Linked DNA regions of Blastococcus colisei. The protein of the gene in region 2 binds, or shares a complex with, the protein of the main gene of each other region. Links are inferred from orthologs where the notes say so. Each region holds a gene or a part of one and is shown on either strand. Other genes may lie near its edges.

What was found.
Region 1: the proteins of mfd (region 2) and uvrA are in contact, whole or in part, in a crystal structure (PDB 4DFC), measured with the Escherichia coli proteins. The link is inferred for Blastococcus colisei from one-to-one orthologs.

Annotation. Positions count from the first base shown.
Region 1 is NZ_VFQE01000001.1:1,895,462-1,910,707, reverse strand. Bases 6,868-10,273 are described here. They hold uvrA (excinuclease ABC subunit UvrA), read right to left. Parts: upstream 9,960-10,273; coding sequence 7,068-9,959; downstream 6,868-7,067. Other genes in these bases: FHU33_RS09010 (amidase), read right to left, coding at 10,165-10,273; FHU33_RS09020 (hypothetical protein), read left to right, coding at 6,868-7,037. In the rest of the region: FHU33_RS09050 (gluconeogenesis factor YvcK family protein), read right to left, coding at 1-340; RNase adapter RapZ, read right to left, coding at 354-1,331; excinuclease ABC subunit UvrC, read right to left, coding at 1,328-3,385; FHU33_RS09035 (hypothetical protein), read right to left, coding at 3,480-3,791; FHU33_RS09030 (alpha/beta fold hydrolase), read right to left, coding at 3,899-4,825; FHU33_RS09025 (reverse transcriptase family protein), read left to right, coding at 5,095-6,516; more of FHU33_RS09020, read left to right, coding at 6,513-6,867; more of FHU33_RS09010, read right to left, coding at 10,274-11,604; FHU33_RS09005 (MBL fold metallo-hydrolase), read left to right, coding at 11,652-12,338; FHU33_RS09000 (M28 family peptidase), read right to left, coding at 12,403-14,007; FHU33_RS08995 (hypothetical protein), read right to left, coding at 14,591-14,872; FHU33_RS08990 (SDR family NAD(P)-dependent oxidoreductase), read right to left, coding at 14,957-15,246. UniProt on the Escherichia coli protein: The UvrABC repair system catalyzes the recognition and processing of DNA lesions. UvrA is an ATPase and a DNA-binding protein. A damage recognition complex composed of 2 UvrA and 2 UvrB subunits scans DNA for abnormalities.
Region 2 is NZ_VFQE01000002.1:254,876-270,806, forward strand. The notes cover bases 5,834-9,924. They hold mfd (transcription-repair coupling factor), read right to left. Parts: upstream 9,571-9,924; coding sequence 6,034-9,570; downstream 5,834-6,033. Other genes in these bases: FHU33_RS20740 (SurA N-terminal domain-containing protein), read right to left, coding at 5,834-5,942; FHU33_RS20750 (PKD domain-containing protein), read right to left, coding at 9,720-9,924. In the rest of the region: eno (phosphopyruvate hydratase), read right to left, coding at 1-606; FHU33_RS25540 (MOSC domain-containing protein), read right to left, coding at 777-1,676; FHU33_RS20730 (HNH endonuclease signature motif containing protein), read right to left, coding at 1,856-3,814; FHU33_RS20735 (nucleoside triphosphate pyrophosphohydrolase), read right to left, coding at 3,971-4,903; more of FHU33_RS20740, read right to left, coding at 4,935-5,833; more of FHU33_RS20750, read right to left, coding at 9,925-14,498; FHU33_RS20755 (sulfite exporter TauE/SafE family protein), read left to right, coding at 14,827-15,807; FHU33_RS20760 (PKD domain-containing protein), read right to left, coding at 15,860-15,931. UniProt on the Escherichia coli protein: Couples transcription and DNA repair by recognizing RNA polymerase (RNAP) stalled at DNA lesions. Mediates ATP-dependent release of RNAP and its truncated transcript from the DNA, and recruitment of nucleotide excision repair machinery to the damaged site.

The DNA.
Region 1 (15,246 bases), on a different replicon or contig from region 2:
GGGCGCGGGTGATCTCCCCGCCGTGCATCTCGGTGAGCCCGGTGAGCATGAGGTTGCCCACCGGATGCCCGGCCAGGACGCCGGTGCCCCCCAGCCGGTGCTGCAGGAGCGCGGCCAGCTCCGCCCCCCGCGGAGTGTCGCCCGCCAGCGCCGCCAGGGCCATCCGGAGATCCCCGGGCGGCAGCATGGGCATCTCGCGCCGGATCCGGCCGGAGGAACCGCCGTCGTCGGCGACGGTGACCACCGCGGTCAGCTCCTGGGTGATCCGCCGCCACGCCGCCAGCGCCGCGGCCAGGCCGTGCCCGCCGCCGAACGCGACGACCCGGGGCTCGCTGCCCACTACTCGCCGCCCACTACTCGCGGCCCAGATCGCGGTGCCGGGCCGCCGCGGTGAGCCCCTCCGCGGTGAGCCGCCGGGCGAACTCCTCGGCGATGGCCACGCTGCGGTGCTTGCCGCCCGTGCAGCCGACGGCCAGGGTCAGGTAGCGCTTGCCCTCGCGGCGATAGCCGGGGATCAGCAACCGCAGCACGTCGGTGTACCGGTCCAGGAACTCCCCGGCGTCGTCCTGGCCCAGCACGTAGGCGCTGACCTCGGCGTCCCTGCCGGTCCTCGGCCGCAGCTCCGGGATCCAGTGCGGGTTCGGCAGGAAGCGGGCGTCGACGACGAGGTCCGCGTCGAGCGGCAGTCCGTACTTGAACCCGAAGCTCATGACGGTCGCGGTCAGCGGCTGCGTCCGGCCCTCGCGGGCGAAGGCGTTCTCCAGGGTCGCCCGCAGCTGGTGGACGTTGAGGTCGCTGGTGTCGACCCACAGGTCGGCATCCCCGGCGATACCGGTGAGCAGGGCCCGCTCCTCGGAGATCCCGTCGATCAGCGTCCCGTTCCCCTGCAGCGGGTGCTCGCGCCGCACCGACTCGTACCGGCGCACGAGGACCTCGTCCCGGGCGTGCACGTAGATCACCCGCGGGCGGTTGCCCGCGTCGGCCAGCACCCGGATCGACTCCTGTAGGTCGCTGGAGAAGGCACGGCTGCGCACGTCCACGACGGCGGCGAAGCGGCGGATGTCCCCGCGTGCACCCAGCTCGACCATCGGCTGGAGCAGCGCCGGGGGGAGATTGTCGACGACGAACCAGCCGAGGTCCTCCAGGACACGGCCCGCGCTGAGCTTGCCCGCGCCGGAGAGCCCGGTGACGACGACGACCTCGAGCGGCTGGACCTCCGTGGTCGTGGGATCGAGCGCCGGCTCGACGTCGCTCTGCGGTCCCGCCGGACCGCCGGGAACGTCCGGCGGCGGGGCGGAACCGTCCAGGCCGCTGGCGGACCCTGAGGTCACGACGCCACCCGGCCGACCTCGGCGGTCTCCCCGGCCCCGTCGCGCAGCGCGCCGCGCTCGGCCGGGCCCTGAGGTGCCGTCGCCGACTCGGTCACTCCCGGCGCCGCGGTCGCGTCCTCCCCGGGGACCGCGGTCGCGTCCTCCCCGGGGACCGCGATGGCGGCCTGCACCGCCTCGGCCGTCCGCCGCCCGATGCCGGGCACCGCCGTCAGCTCCTCGACGGTGGCGGCCCGCAGCCGCTTGAGTGAACCGAACTGCTTCATCAGCGCCTTCCGCCGCGACTCCCCGAGGCCGGGGACGTCGTCCAACATCGACACCAGCATGCTGCTGGACCGCTTCTGCCGGTGGTACGTGATCGCGAACCTATGCGCCTCGTCCCGCACCCGCTGGAGGAGGTAGAGCGCCTCCGAGGTGCGGGGCAGGATGACCGGATCGCTGTCGCCGGGCAGCCACACCTCCTCCATGCGCTTGGCCAGGCCGCACACGGCGACGTCGACGATGCCGAGTTCCGTCAGTGACCGGCTGGCGGCGGCCACCTGGGGTGCGCCGCCGTCGACCACCAGCAGGTTCGGTGGGTAGGCGAACCGGCGCGGCCGGCCCTCCTCGGCGGCGATCCCCTGCTCGTCCCGGCGATCAGCCTCGTCCTTGAGGTGGCGGGCGAACCGCCGGCGGACGACCTCGGCCATCGCGGCCGTGTCGTCGGTGCCCTGGGCGACGGAGAACCGCCGGTAGTCGGACTTCTTGGCCAGGCCGTCCTCGAAGACCACCATGCTGGCCACCACGTTGGTGCCCTGGACGTGGGAGATGTCGATGCACTCGATGCGCAGCGGCGCGTCGGGCAGCTCGAGGGCCTCCTGCAGCTCCGAGAGCGCCAGCGAGCGGGCGGTGAGGTCGCTGGCCCGCTTCACCCGGTGCCGGGCGAACGCCTCCTTGGCGTTGCGCTCGACGGTCTCCAGCAGGCTGCGCTTGTCGCCGCGCTGCGGCACGCGCAGCGAGACCTTGCCGCCCCGGAGCTCCTCCAGCAGCTCGACGTAGACGTCGGCATCGTCCGGCAGCTCCGGCACGAGCACCTCGCGCGGGACGGCCTCGCCGGCCTCCCCCACGCCGGTCTGCTCGTCGACGCCGCCGTAGACCTGGAGCAGGAACTGCTCGACGAGCTCGCCGGTGGTGACCGCCTCGACCTTGTCGACGATCCAGCCGCGCTGCCCGCGCACCCGGCCGCCGCGGACGTGGAAGACCTGGACGGCGGCCTCCAGCTCGTCCTGGGCGAAGGCGACGACGTCGGCGTCCGTGCCGTCGCCGAGGACCACGGCCTGCTTCTCCAGCGCCCGCTTCAGCGCACCGAGGTCGTCGCGCAGCCGCGCGGCCTTCTCGTACTCCATCGCCTCGGCCGCAGCGGCCATCTCGCGCTCGAGGCGCCTGATCATCGACTCGGTCTTCCCGGCCATGAAGTCGCAGAAGTCGTCGACGATCTCGCGGTGCTCGTCGGCGCTGACCCGGCCCACGCATGGGGCGGCGCACTTGCCGATGTAGCCGAGCAGGCAGGGGCGGCCGATCTGGCCGGCCCGCTTGAAGACGCCGTTGGAGCAGGTGCGCGCCGGGAAGACGCGGGTCAGGGTGTCGAGCGTCTCGCGGATCGCCCAGGCGTGGGCGTAGGGCCCGAAGTAGCGCACGCCCTTGCGCTTGGGGCCGCGCATGACCTGGAGCCGGGGATACTCCTCGTTCAGCGTCACGGCCAGCGACGGATAGCTCTTGTCGTCCCGGTAGCGGACGTTGAACCGGGGGTCGAACTCCTTGATCCAGTTGTACTCGAGCTGGAGGGCCTCCACCTCCGTGCCGACGACGGTCCACTCGACGCTCGACGCGGTGGTCACCATCTGCCGGGTGCGCGGGTGCAGGCCGGCGACGTCGGCGAAGTAGCTGTTCAGCCGCTGACGGAGGCTCTTGGCCTTGCCGACGTAGATGACCCGGCCGTTGGGATCACGGAACCTGTAGACCCCCGGGGACTCCGGGATGCTGCCGACCGCCGGGCGGTACGTGGACGGATCGGGCATGCCTCCACATTAGGTCGCGGCACCGACACGCCGTCGAGCCCCGGACCCGCCCGCCCCTCGCGTCACAGCGCCGGGGCGCGCGACCCGCCGTCGGTCAGGGCGTCGCGGTCGGTACCGGCCGGGAGCGGTACAGCGCACGGCCGACGGAGGCCGCGACGACCGAGCCCGCGCGGTGTGCGAGCCGGGCTCCGCGTCGGATCAGGGCCAGCGCGCAGAGCACACCGACGACGACGGCCGGGACGGCGACCAGCCCGGGCACGGAGTTCCCGATGGCCAGGAGAACGGACACCACGACCGCCGCGAGCAGGACCAGCCCGGACCGCAGACGGGGACCACCCCCGGACACGCCGTAGGGCGCCCCGGTGATCGACATGTCCGGGTCGCAACCGGGTGTGAGTGCGGTCATGCGCTGCCTCCTCGGGGCCACCGGTCGACCACCTGGGGTGACGTCCGTCACAGCGACCATAGGCGGCCGACTCGGCCGGCTCAAGGGCCGGCCCCCGTGCAGGGTGATCAGCCGCCGAGGGCGGGCACCCGCTGCTCCAGCCAGGCCAGGAGGTCGCCGACCACCTCGTCGCGGTTGATCTCGTTGAAGACCTCGTGCCGGGCCTCCGGGTAGACGTGCTGCTCGACGGCGAGCCCGCGCGCCGCGAACAGCTGCGCGAGGGCGGTCACCTGGACGGCGTCGGCCCCACCGACGGGGTCCAGTTCCCCGGACAGCAGCAGGACCGGCAGCCCGGCGGGCAGCGCGGCCACCGCGTCGGGTGTGGCGGCACGCACGGCCAGCGCGAAGACCCCGGCCGCGTAGGCGGCGGTCAGCGGCATCTCGTCCCCGCACAGCGGATCGGCGATGTAGGCGTCCACCTCCGCCGGGTCGCGGGAGAGCCAGTCGTACCGGGTCCGGGCCGGCTCGAACGACGCGTTGAACGCGCCGAGCGCGTCGAGGGCGTGGTCCCCGGCGCCGGCGGCGACCGCCTCCTCCAGCGCGTCGACGCTGGCGGCCAGGTGCGGCGCCACGCCGATGGGGCCCGACAGCACGAGCCCGGCGAGGTCGGCGCCGTTCCGCTCGGCACCGGCCAGGGCGATGACCGAGCCCATCGAATGCCCCAGCAGCACCCGCGGCACCTCCGGGTGGCGGTCGTCCATCACCAGGTGCAGCGCCTCGATGTCGCCCAGGACGGCGTCCACCCCGGGACCACCGAATCGGCCGATGCCGGTGCTCTCCGCCGTCCGGCCGTGCCCGCGCAGGTCCATCGCGTAGACCGCCAGGCCCCGGGCGGTGAGCGCCCCGGCCAGCCGGCTGTAGCGGCCCGAGTGCTCCGAGGCCCCGTGCACGACATGGACGGTCCCCCGCACGTCGCCGTCCGGGAGCCAGCGGCGGTAGTGCACCCGGGATCCGTCCGGTCTCTGGAGCTTCCCGTCCTCGGACCTCGTCGTCATCGCGCGTTCCTCCCAGCCGTCGGTGTCCACTCGGAGTACCGCCAGGAGAGGTCCCGGTCAAGCCGGCTGCCGGCCGCGGTGGGGACCCCCTACGGTGGCCGGGTGCGCGACGGGGCGGGCAGGACGACCGGTGAGGACCGGTTCTCCCGGGGAAACCCCGGGGATCGCACTGTTCCCGAACATCTCGTCAACCGCCAGGCCGTGCGCTCCGCGCACCTGATGGCGCCTCGTTCAGGGGCCGGCTGCCCGTCCCGGCGCGCACTCCCCTCGTGACGGCGCCCTCCGAGCGACGAGCCGCCGGAACCGCAGCGGGCATCGCGACCGCCCTGCTGGCGGGCCGGTGGCGACGGCCGGAGATGGTCCGTCGGACGGCGGTCGCCCTCGGCCGGGACCGGGCTCCGCGATGGGTGGGCACGTTGGTCGGTGAGGTGCTCGATGCCTACCGGGACCCGCCGGTGGACCGGCCGCGGGAGCTCGCCGGATTCGTCCGGACGACTGCGGGCTGGGCGCGCGGGTGGACCGTCGTGCCGCAGCCCCGGATCACCCGCTGGCAGCCGGCTCGGACCGACGTCGTCCACCGCCCGTACGGCGTGGCCGCGTTGCCGGACCTGACGGCGCTGGCCCGCCTGCTCGACGTGGACGCCGGCGAGCTGGCCTGGTTCGCCGACACCCACCGGCTGGAACGCACCGTGGCCGAGCCGCTGCGGCACTACCGGTGGACGACGGACGGCGACCGGCTGCTGGCGGCGCCCAAGTCCCGCCTGAAGGAGATCCAGCGACGGCTCCTGCGGTACGTGATCGGGCCGCTGCGGGTGCACGGGGCGGCGCACGGGTGCGTGCCCGGGCGCTCGGTGCGGACGGCGGTGACCCCGCACACCGGGGCCGCCCAGGTGCTGCAGATGGACCTGGAGTCGTTCTTCGCGAGCATCGCCGCGGAGCGGGTGCACGGACTGCTGCGGTCGGTGGGCGGACTCCCGGAGCCGGTCGCGCTCGCGGTCACCGGCCTGGTGACCACCGTGGTGCCGCGGTCGACCTGGCGGCGGGTCCCCGTGCCGGACGACGTCGACCGGCACCACCGGCTCGGCCGACGGCTGGCGGGCCCGCATCTCCCCCAGGGAGCGCCCACCTCGCCGGCGCTGGCCAACCTCGTGTGCTTCCGGCTGGACCGACGCCTCGGCGGACTGGCGGCCTCGTTCGGGGCTGCCTACACCCGGTACGTGGACGACCTGACCTTCAGTGGCGGTCGGGGGATCGATCAGGGCCCGTTCGAACGGCTGGCCGGTGAGATCGTCGTCGAGGAGGGCTTCCGGCTGAACCGTTCGAAGACCCGGTCGACGTCGTCGGCCGGCCGCCAGTCCGTGCTCGGGACGGTGGTGAACGTCCGTCCCACCCTGCCGCGCACGGAGCGGGATGCGCTGCGGGCGCTGCTGCACAACTGCGCGACGCGCGGCTGGGCCAGCCAGGTCCGGGACCGCGATCCGGCGACCTTCCGCGACCACGTGCTCGGCCGGGTGGCGTGGGCGTCCTCGATCGACCCAGCCTTCGGCGCTCGACTGCGCGCGCGGGCCGCGCTGATCGACTGGTCCAGGCCGGACGAGGGCGCCTGTGGACGGACGCCCGCGGACCGGCCGTCCGATGGCACGCTTCCCCCTCCGGACGACGACGGAGGGGCGCGGTGCGGAGAACGGTGACCGACGGATTCGGTGTCCGCTGGACGGTACGCGCACGGCAGCTGCGCGGGACCGGCACGCCACCGCCGCGACCGGGCCCGGAGGAGGAGTCCCTCCGGCGTCGGCTGACCGCGGCACTGTCCCGGCTACCCGCTCCGGCGGTCGCCGGGGGCACCGGCGACTGGCGTCTGCCTGCCGACACGGCCGACGTCGAGATGCAAGCGACGTTCGCGGAGTTCCGTGACACCCCGATGCGGCAGGGGACCGCCCCGTGGGCCGTCGGTCACGCCGTCCGGCTCGTCGGCGAGGCGATCGCCCACCTCCGGACGCCGCGGTCGGAGACCTGGGAGGTGGAGCTCGTGGCGCGCGGCCGTATCCGGCGATGGGCCCGGTGGCAGATCACCGGGGCGGACGCCGCGGCGCAGGCGTTGGCGACGGTGGCCGCCGGCGTGGGCGCCGGCCGGGTGCCGGAACCGTGGGCCGCGACGCTCGTCGACGTCGTCGACCAACGGCCCCCGTACCGGCCGCAGCCGGTCGCCTGACCTGAGGCCCGGGTCAGACGACCGGACCGATCAGCTCGCCTTCTTGCGCGTCCGCTTCTTCGGGGCCGCAGCCGCCGCGACGGCGTCCGGGTCGAGGATCGTGGCCAGGTAGCGACCGGTGTGGCTCTCGGGGACCCCGGCGAGGAACTCCGGCGGCCCCTCGGCGACCACCGTGCCGCCTCGGAACCCACCCTCGGGGCCCATGTCGATCAGCCAGTCGGCGCTCTTGATGACGTCGAGGTTGTGCTCGATGACGATCACCGAGTTCCCCTTGTCGACCAGGCCCTGCAGGACGAGCAGCAGCTTCCGGATGTCCTCGAAGTGCAGCCCGGTCGTCGGCTCGTCGAGTACGTAGATGCTGCGGCCGTTGGACCGCTTCTGCAGCTCGCTGGCCAGCTTCACGCGCTGCGCCTCACCGCCGGAGAGCGTCGTCGCCGGCTGGCCGAGCCGGACGTAGCCCAGGCCCACCTCGGTGAGTGTGCGCAGGTAGCGGGCGATCGCCGGGATGGCGGCGAAGAAGTCCGCGGCCTCCTCGATCGGCATGTCGAGGACCTCGGCGACCGTCTTGCCCTTGTAGTGCACCTCGAGGGTCTCCCGGTTGAACCGGGCGCCCTTGCACACCTCGCACGGGACGTAGACGTCCGGCAGGAAGTTCATCTCGATCTTCAGCGTGCCGTCGCCGGAGCACGCCTCGCAGCGCCCGCCCTTGACGTTGAACGAGAACCGGCCGGGCAGGTATCCGCGCATCTTCGCCTCGGTCGTGCTGGCGAAGAGCTTGCGGACGTGGTCCCACACACCCGTGTAGGTCGCCGGGTTGGAGCGGGGCGTGCGGCCGATCGGCGACTGGTCGACGTGCACGACCTTGTCGAGGTGCTCCAGGCCGGTGATCGTCCGGTGCCGGCCGGGCACCATGCGCGCCCGGTTCAGCTGGTTGGCCAGGGTCGTGTAGAGGATGTCGTTGACCAGGCTGGACTTGCCGGACCCGGACACGCCGGTGACGGCCACCAGGCAGCCGAGCGGGAACGTGACGTCGACGCCCTTGAGGTTGTGCTCGCGGGCGCCCTTGACCACCAGCTCGCGGCCCGGCGTCGGCTCGCGCCGCTCCCGGGGTATCTCGATGACCATGCGCCCCGAGAGGTACGCCCCCGTCAGCGAGCGCTCGCTCTTCATCAGGTCGTCGAGCTGTCCGCTGACGACGATCTCACCGCCGTGCTCGCCCGCCCCCGGGCCGATGTCGACGATCCAGTCGGCGACCTTGATCGTGTCCTCGTCGTGCTCGACCACGATCAGCGTGTTCCCCATGTCGCGCAGACGGACCAGCGTCTCGATCAGCCGGGTGTTGTCCCGCTGGTGCAGCCCGATCGAGGGCTCGTCCAGGACGTAGAGGACGCCGACCAGGCCGGACCCGATCTGGGTGGCCAGCCGGATCCGCTGCGCCTCGCCACCGGCGAGGGTGGCCGCCGGCCGGTCCAGGGAGAGGTAGTCCAGGCCGACGTCGACCAGGAAGGAGAGCCGGGCCTGGATCTCCCTGAGCACGCGGTCGGCGATGGCCCGCTCGCGCTCGCCCAGCTCGAGGCCGTTCAGCCACTGGGAGGCCTCGCCGATGGACAGGTTGGTGACCTCGGCGATGGACCGGCTGTTGAGCTTGACGGCCAGGATCTCGGGCTTGAGGCGGGTGCCGTGGCAGACGGGGCAGGGCACGTCGCGCATGTAGCCCTCGTACTTGTCCCGCATGTACTCGCTGTCGGTGTGCTCGTGCCGGCGCTCCAGGAACGGCAGCACGCCCTCGAACGCGGCGTAGTAGCTGCGCTCGCGGCCGTACCGGTTCTTGTAGCGCACGTGCACCTGGTCCGGGGACCCGTGCAGGACGGCCTTCTGGACCTTGGCCGGCAGGTCCTCCCACGCCGTGTCCATGGAGAAGCCGAGCATCTGCGACAGGCCGGTCAGCAGCCGGGTGAAGTACTCGTTGCTCATCGAGCCGGCCCACGGGGCGACCGCGCCCGCACCGAGGCTCTTCTCCGGGTCGGGGATGACGAGCTCCGGGTCGACCTCCTTGCGGGTGCCGATGCCGGTGCACTCGGGGCAGGCGCCGAACGGCGAGTTGAACGAGAACGACCGCGGCTCCAGCGCCTCGAACGAGAGCCCGTCGTCGACGCAGGCGAGGTGCTCGGAGAACGTGCGCTCGCGCTGCGGGTCGTCCTCGGCCATGTCGACGAAGTCGAGGACGACGAGACCGCCGGCCAGGCCGAGGGCGGTCTCCACCGAGTCGGTCAGGCGGCGCTTGGCGCTCTCCTTGACCGTGAGGCGGTCGACGATCACCTCGATCGTGTGCTTCTCCTGCTTCTTGAGCTTCGGTGGCTCGGTCAGCGGGTGCACGACGCCGTCGACGCGGACGCGGGAGAAGCCCTGGGTCTGCAGGGAGCTGAACAGGTCGACGTACTCGCCCTTGCGGGCGCGGACGACCGGGGCGAGCACCTGGAACCGGGTGCCCTCCTCCATGCCGAGGACCTGGTCGACGATCTGCTGCGGCGTCTGCCGGGAGATCGGCTTGCCGCAGTTCGGGCAGTGCGGCTGACCGGCGCGCGCGTAGAGGAGGCGCAGGTAGTCGTAGACCTCGGTGATGGTGCCGACGGTCGACCGGGGGTTGCGGTTGGTCGACTTCTGGTCGATGGAGACGGCCGGGGACAGCCCCTCGATGAAGTCGACGTCGGGCTTGTCCATCTGCCCGAGGAACTGTCGCGCGTACGCCGACAGCGACTCGACGTAGCGGCGCTGCCCCTCCGCGAAGATCGTGTCGAAGGCGAGGCTGGACTTGCCCGAGCCGGAGAGTCCCGTGAAGACGATCAGCGCGTCACGGGGCAGGTCGAGGTGGACGTCCTTGAGGTTGTGCTCTCGGGCGCCGCGGACGACGAGCCGGTCCATGTGATCCCTGTCGGTCGCTGTGGCTGGAATGCGGTGGAGCGGACGGCCGTGGTCGCGGCCGAGGGTGGTGCCGGCCGTGGCTGGCGCGACGGCGGTGTCCCCATGGAGCCAAGGCGCTGCGCCCGGTGACTGTTCCCCCGGCTCCGCGCGTCCCCGTGTCACCCGCGTCACGGGCACCCGGTTGCACGGCCCCCGCGTACCGACCTCAGGCAGGTGCCTCGGCCGGTGGCGCGGTGGGGTCGAAGACGGGTGCGTAGCGCCGCCACGGCTGCAGACGTTCCAGCTCTCCGGCCAGCCAGAGTAGTCGCCCCTCGGCGCCCGGGGGGCCGACGAACTGGACCGCCACCGGGAGACCGTCGGGCCGGACGCCGGCCGGCAGCACCGTGGCCGGGAGCCCCGCCAGGTTCCATGCCGCGGTCCACGGCGCCCAGCGGGCGTTCGCCGTGATGTTGGCGAGGAACGAGCGCTCGTGCCACGGCCGCGCCGCGAGCGGAGGGCCCGTCGTCACCGGACTGAGCAGCAGGTCGACATCGTCGAAGTAGCTCACCATGCGCTCCCGGAATCGCGCGGCCGTCTGCGGGCGGATCAGGCCCGCCCGCCGGACGATCCGGCCGATGCGGGCGTGCGTCCGGCTCCGTGGCTCCAGGGCCCGTCGGTCGATGCCGAGGTGTTCCGCGTCGTCCTCGGCACCGACCATCCAGCGCGCCATCGCGCCGGCCGCGGCCCCGGGGGTGATCGGCGGTTCGCGGCGGACCACCGTGTGCCCCCCGGCGGTGAGGAGGGCGACCACTACGTCGACCGCGGCTCGCGTGGCGGCGTCAGCGCGGACGCCGGGGACGGGCGATCGGGTGGAGAGCGCGATGCGCAGCGGACGTCCCGGATCGCCGGGCGATGCCGGCTCCTCCCCCGCCATGACCCCGTGCGCGACCGCCAGGTCGGCCACCGTGGTGGCGAGCGCCCCGTTCACGGCCATGCCCGACCAGCTGTCGGCCCCGATCTCGGCGGGGACCACCCCCGTGCCCGGCTTCAGCGTGACGAGTCCGCAGGCCGCGGCCGGGAGCCGGAGAGACCCCATGCCGTCGTTCCCGTGCGCCAGCGGCACGGAGCCGGACGCCACGGCCGCCGCGCTCCCGCCCGAACTGCCGGCCGGCGACCGGGCGGTGTCCCAGGGGTTCCGGCTCACCGCGCCCGGCCCGTCGGTCGCCGCGTAGAGGCAGAGCTCAGGGGCGCGGGTGATGCCGACGACGATCGCACCGGCCTTGCGCAACCGGGCCACGACCGGGTGGTCGCGGGTCTCCGGTGGCCCCGAGTCGCGCGCCGAGGAGCCGTCGGTGCAGACCTCACCCGCGACGGCGACGTTGTCCTTGACCGCGATCGGGACGCCGGCCAGCGGCATCGCGAAGCGGGTGAGCGCCGTGTCGACGGCATGCGCCTCGGCGAGCGCGGCCTCGCGTCGCACGGCGCGGAAGGCGCCGACGCGGGCGTCGACGGCGTCGATGTGATCGAGATGGGCACGGACGACGTCGACCGCCGTCACCTCGCCGGAGCGCACCAGCGTCGCGATCTCGATGGCCGGCAGCCCGACGGTGCGAGATGCGTTCCCGGCAGCGGGTCGGTCACTGTCGAGAGCTCCGCTAGCGTCCATGCCAGGACCGTAACGGCGGCCGCTGACACTTTCGATCGGAGTTCCGGATGACCACCTCTCCCCCGGCAGGAAACCGCCCCTACACCGGCGACGTCGAGGTGGGCGGCCCCGCCGACGTGCGGAAACTGCCCGGCCTGACCATCAGCAAGCTGGCGGTCAGCGAGATGGCGAACAACGCCTACCTGCTGCGTTGCACGGGCACCGGCGAGGGACTGCTCATCGACGCGGCCGCGGAACCGGAGGCGTTGCTCGGCCTGATCGGGAACGGCGGCGTGCGCACCGTCGTCACGACGCACGGGCACTGGGACCACCACCGCGCACTGCCCGAGGTGGTGGCGGCGACCGGCGCCGTCACCGTCGCCGGCACCGAGGACGCGGCGGATCTCCCCGTGCCCGCGCAGCGGACCGTCGAGCACGGGGACACCGTGGAGGTGGGCGACCAGGTGCTGGAGGTCGTGCACCTGCGCGGCCACACACCCGGCAGCATCGCGCTGGTGTGGCGCGGCCCCGGGGACGCCGGCGTGCACGTGTTCACCGGCGACAGCCTCTTCCCCGGCGGCGTGGGCAACACGCAGCAGGACCCGGCGCGGTTCACCAGCCTGGTCGACGACGTCGAGGAGCGGTTGTTCGGCACGCTCCCGGACGACGCCTGGGTCTACCCCGGGCACGGCAAGGACACGACGATCGGCGCGGAGCGTCCGCACCTCGGGGAGTGGCGCGCCCGCGGCTGGTGACCTCGGACGCGCGACGACGGGGCCGGTCCGCTAGACCGACCCCGCCGCCGTTGTGGTCAGACCGTCAGGCGTCGTCGCCTTCGTGGTCGTGGTCGTGTCCGTGCGCGAGGCCACCGCCGCCCCCGGCGAAGGTGCCCTCCGGACCGGCCGGTGCCGGCAGGTCGAAGGCCCTGCCGGGCACCTTCTCGCCCGGAACGCTGTTCACCGCCTCGGTCGAGTAACCGAAGTGCAGCATGGCGAAGGCGATCAGGTCGCTGTTGACCTCCAGAGCCTCCGGGTCGTAGTTCTCGATGGTGTCGCAGTCCTCGTGGTAGCACGGGTCGAACTGCTCACCGGTCGTGCCGCCCCAGATCTCCCGCTGCTCCTCGGTCTTGCGCACCTCGGCACCGGTGAAGAGCCCGCCGGACGGGATGCCGTTCTCGATGAACGCCTGGTAGTCGCTGCGCCCGGAGAACTCGCTGTCGTCATAGGGCCGGCCGACCTTGGTGTAGTAGGACTCGTAGACGTCCTCGATCGCCTCGGAACCCTCCGGCACGACGACCGTGGCCGGGAAGGTGGACTCGTCGGCGTCGTACACCCCGAGGAAGTAGTTCGGCGAGCCCACCATGTCGTAGTTCATGTACAGGGCGATGCGCTCGAGTTCCGCGGGCGACAGGCCGTTGACGTAGGCGGTCGAGCCGACCAGACCCTCCTCCTCGGCCGCCCACCAGGCGAATCGCAGCGTGTTGGGCGTGTGGGACTTCGCCATCAGCAGGGCCGTCTCCAGCAGTGCGGCCGAACCCGAGCCGTTGTCGTTGATGCCCGGACCGGCGGTCACGCTGTCGAGGTGGGCCCCCGCCATCACGACGTTGTCCGTGTTCTCGCCCGGTAGCTCGGCGATCACGTTGTAGTCGGTGCGTGCCTCCGGCTCGAGCACCTCGATGAGTGCGGTGGAGCCGGCCTGGGCCAGCGCCTGGCCCGCGTCGAAGCTCGTGCCGACGACCGGCCCCGCCGCCTGGTAGGCGCCGAGCGTCGGGTTGACGACGCCGAATCGGTCACCTGGCCCGGCCGCGTCGCCCTGGTTCATGATCACGACCGCCTCGGCCCCGCTGGCCTCGGCGTTCTCGGCCTTGACCTGGAAGCTGCAGGTGCCGCGCTGGACGAGCGCGATGTCGCTGGATCCGCTGAAGTCGAGGCCGGCGAAGTCGCTCGCCTCACAGGCGCTGCTGTTGGCGCGGTCCCCTGTCAGGTTCACGTCCACGGGGATGACCGGACCCTCGACCGTGCCGAAGCCGGAGCCGGTCGCGATCGCATTGGGGTGCTCGGCCTCCGTCGGTGTGAGCTGTGTGAGCTCCGAGGGGTGGAAGAAGGTGATGGGCACCGGGTCGAGCGTGACCTCGTACCCGGCGTCCCTCAGCAGACCGGCGACGTACTCGACGCTCTCGGCGTAGCCCTCGGTGCCGGCGGCCCGCGAGTTCGGGTACACCGGGTCGTTGCTGTTGTCGGCGATCTTCTGGAACGCCTCCATGTGCTCGCGGACGCCCTCGAGCGTCACGCACTGCAGCAGCTTCTCGTAGGTGTTGTTGCTCCGGTTGTCGCAGGCGTTGCCCGGCGCGGCGGTGGCCGCTGTGGCGGGCAGCGCCAAGGCCAGCAGAACTCCGCTGCTGGTCAGGGCGATGGTTCGAGACATCGTCCGTCGTGCGGACGCGGTCCGTCGTTCGCTCACGCTCGGTCCCTTCGATCAGTGATCGGTGACGGGGCCTGCCACCGATGCCGACTCCGTTGTCGGCTTCCTGGACCTCACCGCGTCGATGCGCAGTTGCATAGAGCCAGTTCTCGGACACGCCGTGTCAGGTAGAGCAGCGGTAGGGCTTGCTTTCGCCCTGTTCGCGCCGCAACACGCCGTTGACCTGGCCTTTCGCCTCCACTCAAGTTGGCGACACGCCGGAGGCGCAGAGTTACATTCTGTGTTCACAGCCAGCGTATCGTGATGAATTGAACACTCAACGTGACGTCCGCAGGTCTGGGTGTGGTCATGCGGCAGTCATCGTGACGCCGCGACCGCTTGCGCCGTAGTCCACGGGGAAGCGGGCGTCGTGCTGCCGTCCGGGCGCGAGAAAGCTCAGCAATCGCTCCCCTCCCGCGTGGACGTCGTCCCGCTCGGTGGTTCGGCGACGTCCGCACCCCCGCTCGGGCTGCAGCGGACCGTCAACGGCTCGGCGGGCCGGGAGGCGGGCGGGTCCCCGTTCGCCTCGGCCGGCAGGCCCCCGTCGCTACCCCTCGTCGAACAGCTCGACGACCTCGTCGGCGGTTCCGGGGAGGTACAGCGGGACCACCGACACCATCCACTCGGGACGACGTCCGTCGACGGCGACGGCCAGGTCCCAGGCCGCCCGTGCCGTCAGCGGGCCGAAGCAGCCGTCATCCCCGTCCTCGCCGACGTCGACCTCGACGAGCCACTGGTCGGAGAGGTCGGCCGCGAGCTCGGCGAAGACCGGCTCGGCGTCGTCGTCGGGCTCGGGGGCGTCGGCCTGGACGGGATAGATGAGCGCCATGGCTGCACGCTATGGGCAGGACCGTCCGTGGTGCCTCTTCTGGCGCTCGCCGAATTGCCGGCAGGTGCCGTCCGGACCGTCAGTTCAGAGCTGGATGCCCCGGGTCAGCGCGCCGTCGACGACGAGGTTGGTCCCCGTCGTGAAACTGGAGACCGGGCTGGCCAGGAAGGCGACGGCCCGGGCCATCTCCTCGGGAGTTCCCATCCGGCCGGTCGGGTTCAGCGTCAGCGAGTCGGCGAAGAGCTCCGGATCGCCCTGCTGGATCCCGTTCCAGATGCCGCCCTCGAAGTACGTGTTGCCCGGCGAGACGACGTTCGCCCGGACACCGCGCCCGGCCAGCTGGAACGCCAGCCCCGAGATGTAGCCGACGATCG
Region 2 (15,931 bases):
GCCGAGGCCGGTGGAGAGCCCGCGGCCCTTCAGCACCCCCTTGAGCGCGTGGTAGGTCTCGGTGCCCATGGCCAGCGCCTCGGCGAAGGTGGCGGCGCCGATCGGGGCGATCATGAACTCCTGCACGTCGACGTTGCTGTCGGCGTGGGCGCCACCGTTGAGGATGTTCATCATCGGCACCGGCAGCAGGTGAGCCGAGGGACCACCGACGTAGCGGAAGAGCGGCAGACCGGTGGAGTCCGCGGCGGCCCGCGCGACCGCCAGGCTCACGCCGAGGATCGCGTTCGCGCCCAGGCGCGACTTGTCCGGCGTGCCGTCGAGGTCGATCAACCGCTGGTCGACCAGCCGCTGCTCCGTCGCCTCGTAGCCGACCAGCTCGGGGCCGATGACGTCGAGGACGCCGTCCACAGCCTGGGTGACACCCTTGCCGCCGTAGCGCTCGCCGCCGTCGCGCAGCTCGACCGCCTCGAAGGCGCCCGTGGAGGCGCCGCTGGGCACGGCGGCCCGGGCGATGGTCCCGTCGTCCAGGGCGACCTCGACCTCAACGGTGGGGTTTCCGCGCGAGTCCAGGATCTCCCGCGCGCCTACGGCATCGATGCTCGGCACAGGGGCAGCCTAACCAGGCTGCTCCGTCCCGCTCGTCAGCCGCGCGTCACTGGCGTCTCTATACGGCCCGCCGGGCGGGTCGGAACCGGAGCCCTCGCCCGCGCGGCTCCACGGGCGCGACCATCGGCATGCCCCTGAAGGCTGCTCCAGGGACACCTGCCGCGCGAAGGTCAGACGAGGGAGATCGGCTCTCCGAGACGGATCTCCCCATCGGAGAGGACGTCGACGCGCAGCCCGCCGCGGTGGATCAGCGGCCGCAGGATCCCGGGCCCGCTGAGCCGGTCCAGGTGGACGCAGGGCTCACATAGCCGGCGACCTTCGCATAACGCGGTGCCGAGGGAAAAGGTGCGTCCGACGAGGGCGTTGACGTCGATGCCCCGGGTGAGCACGTTGCGCCGGGTACCGGCGAAGCTCAGCGGCTGCCCAGCCGCGGCCATCTCGTCGAGAACCTCGGCGGCGATCAGGGTCAGGTCGTACCCGGGGCGGTGTCCGGCACGAGGACTGAACGTGCCGGCACGCGCGGCGTAGCGGTCGCCCTCGAGTCCGCGTCCGGCGCGCGCCTGCCCGATCTCCAGTAGCTGCATCGGCGCCTCGGCCGCGGGCGCGACGGCGATGCCTTCGACGGTGCCGTGCAGGTCGGGCACAGCCGGGGTCTGCCGGAGTACCGGGTCGAGGGAGGCCACCGCGTAGGCCTCGGTGATGCGGAGTTCGACAGTCGCCCGGCCCACCAGTGCCGGGGCCTGAGGGCTCAGGACGACGCCCGGCGGCGTGCCGAAGGCCAGCACGGCCACGCCAGGGGCGTCGGGTCTGGATCTGACGGCAGGGTCGGCGGCGTCCACGACGGCGATCCACCAGCCAGCCCACTGGAAGCGCACTGCGTCGGCGATCGGCACCAGTCCCGAGCCGCGCTCGGCAAGCCAGGTGCGCCACGCGCCCAGAGCGTGCGCCAGATCGTTGTCGGACAGAGGCACGTCGCCCACGGGAATCTCGGTGACGGATGCCAAACAGGTGGCGAATCCGCGGACCAGCACGGTGGCGTCCGGGCCGCCCGGGAGCTCGACGTCGATCACGGGGCCTCCCAGAGAGCTCGAGCCCCTCGCGCAGGGCACGACGCACGCGGACCTTACGGGCAGCGGGGAAGCCGACGCACGACTGTCCGAATGTGTTCCTAGCTGGGCCGCTACGGGACATCTCGTGGCGGCCATCATCCGCATCTCGTGGCTCGCCGACTGGACCCCCAGTTGTGACGCTAGAAGGGCGGGATGTCGAGGTCGCTGCCGAACCGCGGTGGGCGACTGACCAGCACCTTGCCACTGGGCATGGTGATCGCCAGCCCTCCGTCGTCGACCGCATCGAAGCGCCAGCCCGGCGCCTGATGCTTGAGCCGGTGATGGTGTTCGCAGAGGCAGCAGAGGTTGTGGTACGCGGTTGGGCCCTCGGGCCACTCCCGCCGGTGGTCGAGGTCGCACGTCCGAGTGCGGGCGCGGCACCCCGGGAACCGGCAGCGCCGGTCGCGCAGCCGCACGAAGCGGTCGAGTTCCGCTCCCGGCGTGTACCCGTCGGTTTCCGACGGCGGACCGAGGCACGCACCGCGGCGGATCCCCGCGGCGTCGGTCAGGGCGATCAGGCTGCCCCGCAACTTGTCGACGACGGCGATGTGCGGCCGATGGGCCAGCCCCGTTCCGCCGAGGTCGCGCACACCGATCAGCGCACCCACGTCCAGCAGAGTGCGCAGCTCACCGTCGGTCCAGGTGCCGTCGAGGATCGCCTGCCTCGCCCCGGCCAGCCCTTCCCGGACCGCGGCCTCGTTCCGCGCCCGGGCGAGTGCAAGCCACTCGCTCAGCGTGCGGTCCTTCACGGGCGTGGGCTGGGGCCCGTGACCTGTCCCGCCCCGGGGCGGCTCGGGCTCCGACTCGAGCTCGAGCTCCGGCTCAGGGGCGGCGTCGCGCTCGGGCTCGGGCTCCGGCTCAGGGGCGGGGTCGCGCTCGGACTCGGGCTCCGGCTCAGGGGCGGGGTCGCGCTCGGACTCGGACTCGGACTCGGACTCGGACTCGGACTCGGTGAACGATCCGGTAGTTGCCGGGGAGGCATGGGTCTTCGGCGCCGGGGCGCCGTCGTCGGGCAGATCCCCGACGTCCGGTGCCGGGCGGGGCATCAGGCCGAACGTGTAACCGAGCTCGCGCACCATCTCGGCCGGCACGAGCATCCCCTCGATCTGCCCGGGCTCCGCGCCGCCGAGCATCGTCTCGAGAGTTGCCACGAGGGTGAGCGCGATGGTGACCGGCGGCATGCCGTTCTCCCCGGGTCGCAGGATCAGGTCCTGGACGCAGTCGGCCATGCGCTGCTGCTTGGTCCGCTCGTCGCCGTCGGCCCGGGCATCCTCGGCGTACACCTCCAGCGCCCGGTAGATCGCCGCCGCGGCCGGCAGGGGGAGGTCGAGGGACACCGTGGCGGTGCCGTCCCGGCGGTCGTGCAGCCGCACGCCGCGCTCACGGACGGCCGCCACCAGCTTGCGGGCGGCGGCATCGGCATCCTTGCGCAGCACGATGCGCCGGGCACAGTCGCCCAGCTGAGGGGGCGTCTTGCGGTCGAGCAGCCCCAGCACGTGCCCCTCGATGTCGGCGCGCAGCGCGTCGTCCTCGACCGGCCCGACCACGTTGACCATCTGCCGCGCATGCGCCGGGGTCAGCTCGCCACGGGCCAGCAGGGCGTGCGTGCCGGGCAGCCGCTCGACCAGCACCAGCGACTCCGCCAGCTGCGCTCCGGCAGCCGTCGAGGTGATGCCCAGCGAAGGAGCCACCTCGTCGACCGCCCACTCGCTCACCCCCGACAGCGCAGCTGGACGTGCGGCCCGGGTTGCGGCCGACATGGCCCCCTGCTCCCCCGGCTGCCGGTCGAACAGCTCCGACGGCCGGCATCGGGCGAACTCGGCCAGCGACGTCGCGACCACGGCCGACAGCCGGGCGATCGCCCGGGACGCGGCGACGGCCCGCTCCAGATGATCGATGCCGGCGTCGAGCACGCGCTTCAGTTCGGAGAGATCCGGAGCGCCGACCTGTCCGTCGTCCCCGGCGGGACGCCCAGGGGCCGACGAATGCCCCGGGCGCGCACCACGGTCACCGGGCACCCACTCCCAGGCGACTTCCGGCCCGGGACGGAGCACCTCGACCACGGGCCGCTCAGGGCGGTCCAGCAGAGCCGTTGTCAAGGCACGTTCGAACGACGATGGGAGGGAAGCACCGTCCCGCACGCCGCAGCCCTGCTCGAACATGCGTTCGATGATACCGGTGATGCGGCGCGCCGACCAGTGGAGAGCCCACCTGTGGACGAACGGCCGGCGGGGTGGGGAGCGGCGATGTGCCGGCTACGACGGTCGGTCCACCGAGGAAGCGGCGGCCTCGGCGTCGAGCTCCCCGGCGTACCGGCGCACTGCCTCGCGGAGGGCGTCCTCGACGTCCCATCCGCGCTGCTCGGCGGCCGTGACGACGGCGAGCAGCCGCTCCCCCAGCTCCTCCGGGCTGCCGACGGAAAGCTCGGCGGGCTCCGGCGTGCTCAGCCCGGCCCGGCCTGCGCGCCGCACCAGGGCTGCTCCCCACGCAGCCGCCGGCTGGGACCGGGAGACACCCTCGGTGGGTGAGCGCCGCTGCTTCTCCGCCTGCTTGATCTCCTCCCACCCCGCCTCGACGGCGGCGACGTCCCGGGGGCCGGCGTCCCCGAACACGTGCGGGTGCCGCCGCACCAGCTTGTCCACCAGGTCGCCGGCGACGTCGTCGATGTCGAAGCGGCGGTCGGGCGACGCCTCGGCCGCGACCCTCGCGTGGAAGGCCACCTGCAGGAGGACGTCGCCGAACTCCTCCCGCATGGCCACCGGGTCGTCATCGACGATCGCGTCGTAGGCCTCGTGCGCCTCCTCCAGGAGGTAGCCGCGCAGCGAGGAATGGGTCTGCTCGGCGTCCCACGGGCAGCCACCCGGGGAGCGCAGCCGGTCCATCACCGTGACGACGTCCAGCAGCCGGGCTCCGGGCGGCTCCGGCGCACCCACCACCACGGGGACACCTGGGAAGTCGGCCGCCTCGGCCGGCGCCCCCAGGCAGACGACGTCGTCCGTCCGCGCAGCCGCGGCCGCGACGTCGGGCAGCTCCTCGACCGGGACGTCCGCGGCCCGCAGCATCTGCGCCTCGGCGACCGCTCCGGGCAGCGCGACGACGGGCCGGGGCCCGGTCACCGCCCGCCAGCCGGACGCGCCGAGGAGGGCGGGGAGACGGGGGTTGACGGTGACGAACTGGACGACGGGCACCCGGTCAGTCTCCGGGACCGCCGTGCCGCCCCTACTCCGCGGGGGCGGGGGCGGGGGCGGGGGCGGTGGCGGCCGCGTCCTCGTCGCCGAGGATGTCGACGACTCCGCCGCCGCCGGGGACGAGCCGCCCGTCCTCCAGCACGCCGTAGCGCGGGTTGACCGTGACCTCGAGGTCGTCCCGCACGGCCTCGATCCGCTCGTTGCCCGCCGTCTCGACCGCCTCGCTCTCCAGCTGGGGGCGGACCTCCTCGAACGACGGGTAGACGACGCCTTCGACGAAGGTGACGACGACGCCGCCGGCCTCGGGCACCGGCGTCGCGAAGGCGGTGTTGGGGGCGGCGGCCGCGATCCCCTCGGCCAGGATGGCCGGCAGCTGGTCGGGAGCACGGGACTCCAGCGCGGGGATCGTGGCCGCCCCGGCGTACTGCGCGGCGAGCGCCGGGTACGCCGCCGGATCGGCGGTGAGCTGTGCGACGACGGCCTGCGCCGTGGCGTCGTCGGGCACGGTGATGTAGCCGAACGAGACCTCGCCCAGGCTCTCCCGCACCTCCTGGTACCGCGCCCGGAGTGCCTGGTCGCTCAGCTCGTCGGCCTCTCCTTCGGCCTCGGCGATCTCCCGCCGCACCAGCTGCTGGCGGACGTTCTCGACGACGTCCACGCGACCGATCCCCTGCTGGGCGAGCTGGCCGAAGACCTCGTCGGGATCGTCACCCCCGAGCAGCTCGTCGATGCGGGCGCGCACCTCCTCGTTGCCGACCCGCACGTCGTAGCGCTCGGCCGCCTCGGCGTAGACCTCCTCCTGCACCAGGAGGCCCAGCACGCGACGGGTGAAGTCGTCCCGCTGGCCCTCGGCGTAGGCGGCGACCCCGGGATCGGCCAGCCGGTCCTCGACGGCCGACTGCAGCTCGCTCACCGAGATCTCCTCGTCACCCACGTAGGCGGCGACGCTCGGCGAGGTCCGGCAGGCAGTGAGGCCCGACACCGCGACGGCAAGGAGGAACCCGGACACGACCACCCGGGGAACTCGACGCTTCAGCACGCCCGCAGGTTGCCACACCGGATGTGACGGTCGCCGCACACCGGCCGAGGCGTGCGGCAGAAATGGCCATATCTGCCGCTACGGGCCGGCATCAGGCAGCTACCGGCTGCTCTATGACGGCCTTCAGCACCGAGTGCAGGTTCTCCAGCAGCGCGACGTCGCGCAGCGGGGTCCGGCGGTCGGGGCCCACCGGCACCTTGAGCGAGATGGTCTCGACGGCGGCCTTGTACGAGGCGCCGTCGGCCAGCCGGGCCAGGCGCATCTGCTGCGACTCCCGGAGCGGGACGGGCGAGATCCGGATGGCCCGCCCCTGCAGCGACACCTCGCTGATGCCCAGCGCGCGCATCGCCGTCCGGAAGCGGGCGACCGCGAGCAGGTTGAGCACCGGGGCCGGCGGAGCGCCGTAGCGGTCGGTGAGCTCGTCGAGCACGGCCTGCGCCTGCTCGTCGGTCTGCACCGACGCCACCTTGCGGTAGGCCTCCATGCGCAGCCGCTCACCCGGCACGTAGTCGTGCGGCAGGTGCGCGTCGACCGGCAGGTCGACCCGGACCTCCAGCGGCTCGACCGGCGCGGACTCGCCGGTGACCTGGGCGCGGTAGTCGGCCACCGCCTCGCCGACCAGCCGCACGTAGAGGTCGAACCCGACGCCGGCGATGTGCCCGGACTGCTCGCCGCCGAGCAGGTTGCCCGAGCCGCGGATCTCCAGGTCCTTCATGGCCACAGCCATGCCGGCGCCGAGGTCGGTGTTGTGCGCGATCGTCGTCAGCCGGTCCACCGACGTCTCGGTGAGCGGCCGGGTGGGGTCGTAGGTGAAGTAGGCGTAGGCCCGCTCGCGGCCACGGCCCACGCGGCCCCGGATCTGGTGCAGCTGGGAGAGGCCGAAGGTGTCGGCGCGGTCGACGATCAGGGTGTTGGCGTTCGGGATGTCCAGGCCGGACTCGACGATCGTCGTCGCGACCAGGACGTCGTACTCCTTCTCCCAGAAGCCGACCATGATCCGCTCGAGCTCGTGCTCCTTCATCTGCCCGTGCCCGACGGCCACGCGGGCCTCGGGCACCAGGTTGCGGATCTTCGCGGCCGCCTTGTCGATCGACTGCACGCGGTTGTGGATGACGAACACCTGGCCGTCGCGCAGCAGCTCGCGGCGGATCGCCGCCGCCATCTGCTTGTCCTCCCACGCGCCGACGTAGGTGAGCACCGGGTGCCGCTCCTCGGGCGGGGTGAGGATCGTCGACATCTCGCGGATGCCGGTCAGCGACATCTCGAGCGTGCGCGGGATGGGCGTCGCCGACATCGACAGCACGTCGACCGCCGTCCGCACGCTCTTCAGGTACTCCTTGTGCTCGACGCCGAAGCGCTGCTCCTCGTCGACGATCACCAGGCCGAGGTCCTTGAAGCGGGTGGTCGGCTGGAGCAGCCGGTGGGTGCCGACGAGGACGTCGATCTCGCCGGCGGCCAGCTTGCGGATGATCTCGTCGCTCTCGGCCTTCGACTGGAACCGGGAGAGGACGGCGACGGTCACCGGGAACTGGGCGAACCGCTCGGCGAAGGTCTTGACGTGCTGGTTGGCCAGCAGCGTCGTCGGCACGAGGACGGCGACCTGCTTGCCGTCCTGCACCGCCTTGAACGCCGCCCGGACGGCGATCTCGGTCTTCCCGTAGCCGACGTCGCCGCAGATGATCCGGTCCATCGGGACCGGCTGCATCATGTCGGCCTTGACCTCGTCGATGGCGCCGAGCTGGTCGGGTGTCTCCTGGAAGGGGAAGGCGTCCTCGAGCTCGCGCTGCCAGACGGTGTCCGGCCCGAAGGCGTGGCCCTTCGTGGCCATCCGCGCGGAGTAGAGCCGGATCAGCTCCGCGGCGATCTGCTTGACCGCCTTGCGGGCGGAGTTCTTCGTCTTCTGCCAGTCGGCGCCGCCCAGCTTGGACAGCGCCGGCGCCTCGCCCCCGACGTAGCGGGTGAGCTGGTCGAGGGAGTCGGTGGGCACGAACAGCCGGTCCGGCGGCTGGTTCCGCCGCGACGGCGCGTACTCGACGATCAGGTAGTCACGCTGCCCGCCGTTGACGGTGCGGCTGATCATCTCGATGTAGCGGCCGATGCCGTGCTGCTCGTGGACGACGAGGTCGCCGGGCTGCAGCTGGGCGAGGTCGACGGCGTTGCGCCGGCGGGCCGGCATCTTGGTCGCGTCGCGCATCGACGTGCCGCGCTGGCCGGTGAGGTCGTGCTCGGTGAGCAGCGCCAGGCCCACGCCGGGGAAGGCGAACCCGGACTCCAGGTTGCCCTGGGTGACGTAGGTCAGGCCGGCGTCGGGTGCACCCGCGATGTCCGGCACCAGCCGGACGCCGAGGTCGGCCTCGGTGAACTGGTCCGCGGCGCGCTGGGCCGGACCGGGTCCCGCGAAGGTGACGACGACCCGCCGGCCCTCGCGGGACCAGGTGCGCACCTGTTCCGTTGCGCGTCCGACGTCGCCGGAGAACCGCTCGACCGTCGTGGCATCGAGGGTGACGTGCCCGTCGTCGTCCTCCGAGGCCAGGGTGAAGGCGCCCGTCGTCCACCACGGCAGGCCGCGGATCCGGGCCGCCGTCTCGATCTCGGCCAGATCACGGAAGGACGACGCCCCCAGGTCGATCGGGGCCTGGCCGGCCTCCGCGGCCGTCGACCAGGAGGCGGCGAGGAACTCCTCGGCGGTGCGCACCAGGTCGGCGGCGCGGGTGCGCACCCGCTCGGGGTCGCAGACCAGGACGTGCGTGTCGCGCGCCACGAGATCGGTGAGCAGCTGCATCTCACCAGCGACCAGGGCGGGGATCAGCGACTCCATTCCCTCCACCGCGATCCCCTCGGCCAGCTTGCCGAGGATCTCGGTCAGCTCCGGGTGCTGATGAGCCAGGGCTGTGGCGCGCTCGCGCACCTCGGGCGAGAGCAGCAGCTCCCGGCACGGCGGGGCCCAGAGCCGTTCGGGGCGCTCGTCGAGGGAGCGCTGGTCGGCGGCGGAGAAGTAGCGCAGCTCGTCGACCTCGTCGCCCCAGAACTCGACGCGCACCGGGTGCGGCTCGGTCGGCGGGAAGACGTCGAGCAGACCACCGCGGAGGGCGAACTCACCACGTTTCTCGACCAGCTCCACGCGGGTGTACGCGGCGTCGACCAGCGCACGCGCGACGTCGTCGAGGTCAGCGGAGTCGCCGGGCTTCAGCTCCACGGGGACGAGGTCCCCCAGGCCCGGGGCGAGCGGCTGCAGCACGCTGCGCACCGGGGCGACGAGCACGTCGATGGTGCCGTTCTCGCCCGGGTGCGTGAGGTCGCGCAGCACGGCCAGCCGGCGGCCGACGGTGTCCGCACGCGGGCTCAGCCGCTCGTGCGGCAGGGTCTCCCACGCGGGGAAGGTCTCGATCCGCCGTCCTGGGACGAAGCAGCGCAGGACGTCGGCGACCTGGTCTGCGTCCCGCTCCCCCGCCGTCACCACGAGGACGGGCACGCCGGCGCCCGGCTGCTGCGCCGCCAGGGCCGCGGCGACCAGGGGCTGGACCGGCGGCGCCGCGGTGACGGCCAGCGAGGTGCGGCCGGCCGAGGCGGCGACGCGCGCCATCCCAGGATCGGTGAGGACGACGTCGAGCACGCCGCGCAAGGTCACGAGGGTTTCACTCCTGGAGGTTTGGGCGGCCGCGCACACCGCCGACCGCGGCGGGGGCCGGAGGACCAGATTAGTCCCGCATCGCCGGCCTCGCTGACGCACTGCGGGCCCCCGACCGGTGGTCGGAGGCCCGCAGCGAGCGCGCCGGGTCAGCCGGCCGCAGCGAGGACCACCGTGAGCGTGGTGGCCCGGGAACTGGCCGTGGCCACCGTCGCGGTCAACCCACCCACCTGCCCCGCCGGCACCGGAGCGCCGCTGTCGGCCACCAGCGTGGCCACATCCCCGTTGCCCGCACCGGCGATGTTGCTGCGCTCGGCCAGCTCCGCCGGCGGCACCCACAGCCGCTCGTGCGGCGCCTTGTCCGACCACACCGACAACACCCACGACCCCGCCGCGGCATCGGCGGTCGGCGTGGTGTGCGCCGTCAGACCCCGCCCGCCACCGGCACCGGTCACCGACGCCACCGGACCCTCCGCCGACGTCCCCGAATAGGCCATCAACTGCAACGTCAACGCCGAGGACGAACTCCCCCCGACATCCACCGTCACCGTCGACCCCGCATCCTCGGCCGTCGCCACCCGCGCGAACACCTGCGTGGTCATCTGACCGCCGTCGGTCACCGACCCGGCCAGCTCCCAACCCACCGGCACCGTCCCGGTCAGGCCCGAGTTCACCGACAACACCAGCACCAGGCCATCACCGGCCTGCACCGCGTCAGGCACATCCACCGAGATCGCCCGCACCGGCCGCGCCGCCGTCCCCGCCGACCCCCGCAACCCGATCCCGGCACCCACCGTCGGCGCCGCGGCCACCGTCACCGTCGCCGTCTGCCTGCTCACCTGCCCGGCCGAGTCGGTCACCGCCAGCGCCACCTCATAGTCACCGGCCGCGGCGAAGGTGTGCTCCACCACCGCACCAGAGCCGGACACCCCGTCCCCGAACTCCCACGCGAACGAAGCCACCGCCCCCTCCCCATCGGTCGACCCCGACCCGTCGAACTCACACGTCAGCTCCGCACACGACGACGAGATCACCGCCTCCGGCACCGCATCCACCGGCGGAATCTCCTCATCAGGGGTCCCCCCGTCACCGGGCTCCGCACCCGGAGGCGACCCGGCGGGTGCCAGGACGACGGTGAGCGTGGTGGCCCGGGAACTGGCCGTGGCCACCGTCGCGGTCAACCCACCCACCTGCCCCGCCGGCACCGGCGCGCCGCTGTCGGCCACCAGCGTGGCCACGTCACCGTTGCCGACCCCGGCGATGTTGCTGCGCTCGGTCAGCTCCGCCGGCGGCACCAACTCCCGCTCGTGCGGCGCCTTGTCCGACCACACCGACAACACCCACGACCCGGCCACGGCATCGGCCAACGGCGTGGTGTGCGCCGTGAGACCCCGGCCCCCTCCGGCGCCGGTCACCGAGGTCACCGGCCCCTCCGCCGACGTCCCCGAGTACGCCAGCAGCTGCAACGTCACCGCTGACGACACCGGCAGATCCACCGTGACCGTCGACCCGGCGTCACCGGCGGAGGCCACGCGGGAGAACACCTGGGTGGTCATCTGACCACCGTCCGACGCCGAGCCCGCCGGCTCCCAGCCTGCCGGCGTCGTACCGGTCACCCCGGAGTTCACCGACAGCACCAGCACCAGACCGTCCCCGGCCCGCACCGCCTGCGGCACGTCCACCGAGATCGCCCGCACCGGCCGCGCCGCCGAGCCCGCCGACCCGCGCAGGCCGATCCCGGCACCGGCCGCCGGCGGCGCCGCCACCGTCACCGTCGCCGACTCCGTGGTCGCCTGCCCGGCCGCGTCGGTGACGGTCAGCGCCACCTCGTACTCTCCCGCCGCGGCGAATGTGTGGCTGGTCTGCGGCTGCGTGGCGGTCGTCCCGTCCCCGAAGTCCCACGCGAACGAGGCCACCGGGCCCTCCGCATCGGTCGACCCCGACCCGTCGAACTCACACGTCAGCTCCGCACACGTCGAGGAGATCACCGCCTCCGGCGCCGCGTCCGCCGGCGGGGTGCCGTCCCCGGGCGCGAGGACGACGGTCATGGCCGTCGACCGGCTGCTCGAGGTGGGCACCGTCGCGGTCAGCCCGCCGACCTGACCGGCCGGCACCGGGGCGCCGCCGTCGGCGACCAGCGTGGCCACGTCACCGTTGCCCGCTCCCGCCAGGCTGCTGCGCACCTCCACCGCGCCAGGGGCGGTGAACTCCCGCGCCGCCGCCTGCTTGTCCGACCACATCGACAGGACGACCGACCCGGTCTCCGCCTGCGTCACCGGGGTGGTGTGCGACGTGCCACTGCCGCCGATCGCGCCGGTCACCGAGGCGATCGGCCCGCTCGTCGAGGTGCCCGAGTACGCCAGCAGCTGCAGCCCCAGCGCGGAGGACACCTCGCCAGGAACGTCCACGGTCACCGTCGATCCGGCGTCACCGGCGGAGGCCACCCGCGAGAAGAGCTGGGTGGTCATGCTGCCGCCGTCGGTCTGCGTCCCCGCGAGCTCCCACCCCGCCGGCACCATGCCGGTGAGACCCGAGTTGACCGACAGCACCAGCACCAGCCCGTCCCCGGCCCGCACCGACGCCGGCACCTCGACCGAGACCTGCGTCGCCGGACGCGCGGTCGCCGCCGCCGAGGCCCGGAACCCGATGCCGGCCTCCTCCTGCACCGTCACGGTCAGCTGCTGCGTCGTGGAGGTGCTCGCCCCGTCGTCGTCGGTGACGGTCAGGGTCACCGCGTACGCACCAGGAGCACCGAAGGCGTGCTGCACCGCGGCCCCCGCGGCGGTGGCACCGTCGCCGAAGTCCCAGCGGTACGAGGCCGCCGTCCCGTCGACGTCCGCGGACGCGGCACCGTCCAGGGCGCAGGTCAGGCCGAGGCAGTCCGCGACGAAGGCGGCCACCGGCGGCTGGTTGGCCGGCGGGGCGAGGACCAGTCCCCGCGAGCGCCAGTCCCGCCCGTCCCGCGAGGGCCCGCTGACGATCGGCGCCGTGCCATCCCAGGTACCGCCGGCGAACCCGAATCGGCGCAGGTCCCCGCCAACCGTGGCGACGTACAGATCGTCGCGCGACAGGAACATGCCCGCGGCACCCAGGAAGCCGGGGCCGGCCGCGACGAACTGATCCTGGGAGACGATCCCGCTCTCGGGCGAGAAGTAGCGGTAGTACAGGTAGGTGGAGTCGCTGAGCGAGTAGTACAGCCGTCCGTCGCGGTAGGCCATCCCGGTCACCCGCGCCAGCTGCTCGTAGAAGGTCGGCACCACACCGCGATAGAACTCGGTGGCCCCGTGCCGCGTGTAGGTGACGGTGCTCCAGTACGGATCGTTGTACGGGTCGATGCGCTCCGCCGGCCCGAGGTCGCGGCCGTCGAAACTGCGGCGGTGCAGCGCGTAGCTGCCGTCCCCACCCGGATAGCCGTAGAACAGGACGTCGTCCACGAGCACGGCCCCGCGGGCCCGGCTCCACACCGTGCCGCCACTGTCCACCGTGCGGTCGGTGCCGGCGGTCGTCCCGTCGAAGAACCGCGCGCGGATCGTGTCCGTCGCGGAGCCGACGCCCGTCCGGCCCACGAGGAAGACGTCGGCGGGCAGCGACCCCATGGCCTCGGCCGGTGCCGAGGTGCCGCCGGCCAGCGGGAAGTACCCGAGCCGCGGCCGGCTGTGCTCACGGTCGCCGAAGTACTCGGTATCGGAGCCCACGTAGAGCCCGGACGCCGTGGTGAGCAGGGCCTCGGCGCCGTGGCCGCGCGGGTTGCGGCCCGGGTTCCACGACAGCGGCACGCCGGTCCGCGGGTCCAGCGCGGCGATGCCCGGGCGCGGCACCGCGCCAGGACCCGGCGTGTCATGGCCGCTCGGGTTGTTCATCCACCGCTGGTGGCCTCCGACGTAGACCGCGCTGTCGCTGGCGGCGACCGAGAGCAGGGTGTCACCGCCGGTGACGGCGATCCAGCGCGGCTGGATCGCCTGCCCCCGCGCCGCCGGGTCCCAGGCCGCAGCCGTGTCGCACAGCGTGCCGTCGTACTTCGCGCCCGTGGTGACCACCACGAACGAGGAGCCGTCGGGAGTGAAGTCCACGTCGCGGACGTAGAAGTCGAACCAGGAGGACAGGCACTCCGGCGTGTACCTCTCGGTCCGCCAGTCCGGGTCGACCACGGCACTGCCGGCGTCCAGCCGCAGAAGTGCGAGCTGATCGCGCGGCAGACCGTCCGCGCTGCGGAAGTTGCCGATGACGGCCAGCCGCGAGCCGTCCGGGGACACGTCCATCTTGCGCACGCCGACAGGCGCCCTGGCGGTCCCACGCGGCCAGTTGTGGTTCTCGTAGAGGTCGACCCCCATGTAGTCGTCGACGGCGCCGGTGACGGGGTGCACCGACGCGAGGCCGCCGTGCGGCACCCCGCTGACCGAGCCGAAGAAGCCGGCCAGCAGCAGACGCCCGCCCGTGACCGCCAGGTCGTTGACCGCACCGTTGATGCCGGGCACCGCGAAGCCGGGCACGCGCGCACCGGTGGCCAGCGAGACCTGCACCAGGTTGCGCGCCGTCTCGCCGTTCACCGTGGCGAACGTGCCGCCCAGGTAGACGGTGCCGTCGGGCCCGGGGGCGATGGTGTTGACGTTGCCGCTCACCACGGGGCGGAAGGCCTGGTCCACGGCGCCGCTGACCGGGTCGAAAGCGAACACGTAGGGCTGGTCGAAGGTGGTGCCGCCGTTCACCCCGGCGTCGCGCACCTGCGTGAAGGTGCCCGCGACGACGATGCGCCCACCGATCTCCTCGAGGTCGAGCACCGTGTTGTCCAGGACGTGCGGCGTGCGCCCGTCCGGCGCGTCGGTGACGATGCCGGCCTGCGGCACTCCCGCCGAAACCGTCCCCGGGCCCAACGGCACGAGCAGCAGGGCGATCAGCACCGCACCCACCAAGCGACCGAACGTGTGCATGAGTCAGTGCCCCTCCGCATGGAGGGCTCCCCCGTGTTCCCGAGCCCCCGATCGCCCGGCAGCATCACTCAGCGTTGCGAAGTGGGTCCACGGCAGCGTGGGAATCTCCCCACAACAGGTGAGTTTCACGGAGCTGCGCGCACTCCATTCGTCACTGTCCGTGATACCGGCGGCTCGCTCCGGCCTCGTCCACCGCGACCGCAGACCTCCCCGAACGGGTGAGCCCGATCGCCCGGCCGGCGCCACGCCGCGGCTCCGGCACCTACCGTCGGCCCGGCGCACGAGCCTTTCCGCACGGCGCTCGAGCGCACCGGAGGACGGGGGACGTGTGGACCTGCAGCTGACGCTGGTCGTTGCCGGTCTCGTGATCGGCATCGTCGTCGGCATGACCGGCATGGGCGGCGGCGCCCTGATGACACCCGCTCTCGTGCTGTTCTTCAACGTCCCACCGCTGGCCGCCGTCTCCAGCGATCTGGTCGTCTCCGCGGTCATGAAGCCGGTCGGCGGCGTGGTCCACCTGCGCCGCGGCACCGTCGATCTCCGCCTGGTCGGCTGGCTCTGCGCCGGGTCGGTGCCCGCGGCCTTCGGCGGGGTACTGGTCTCGCGGGCGCTTGGGTCGGGAGCCGGCGTCCAGCAGTGGACGAAGATCGCCCTCGGTGCCGCGCTGCTCCTCGCCGCGGCGGGCCTGATCCTGCGCGCCTACCAGTCCCTGGTCGCCCGGGGACGACGGGCGGCCGACCGGGCCGCCGGTCGCCCGGTGACCCGGGACGAGGCGACCGTGGGGGGCTACCGGGTCCGGCCGGTCCCCACCGTTCTCGTGGGCGTCCTGGGCGGGCTGATCGTCGGCATGACCTCGGTCGGCTCGGGATCTCTGATCATCATCGCGCTGCTGGCGCTGTACCCGCGGCTGTCCGCCGCCGGCCTCGTGGGGACCGACCTGGTGCAGGCCGTTCCCCTGGTCGCGTCGGCGGCCCTGGGCCACCTGCTCTTCGGCGACTTCCGCCTCGACCTGACGGCCTCGTTGCTCGTCGGGTGTCTGCCGGGCGTCTACCTGGGCGCGCGGCTGTCCTCCCGGGCACCGGGCGGGCTGGTGCGGCGGGCGCTCGCGCTCGTGCTGCTCGCCTCCGGGCTGAAGCTGCTCGGCCTGCCCGACCTCGCCATGGTGGCGACGCTGGGCGTGGTGGTGGTCGTCGGACCGCTGCTGTGGATGTCCGCGCGGGTGCGGCACGGTCTACCCCCGCGTGCCCCTATCCTCGCCGAGGCCAGGGCCCGCACCCGCTCCGAACGCGAGTCCGCGGTCCCCCGCTGACGCACTGCGGGCCCCCGACCGGTGGTCGGAGGCCCGCAGCGAGCGCGCCGGGTCAGCCGGCCGCAGCGAGGACCACGGTGAGCGTGGTGGCCCGGGAACTGGCCGTGGCCACCGTCGCGGTCAA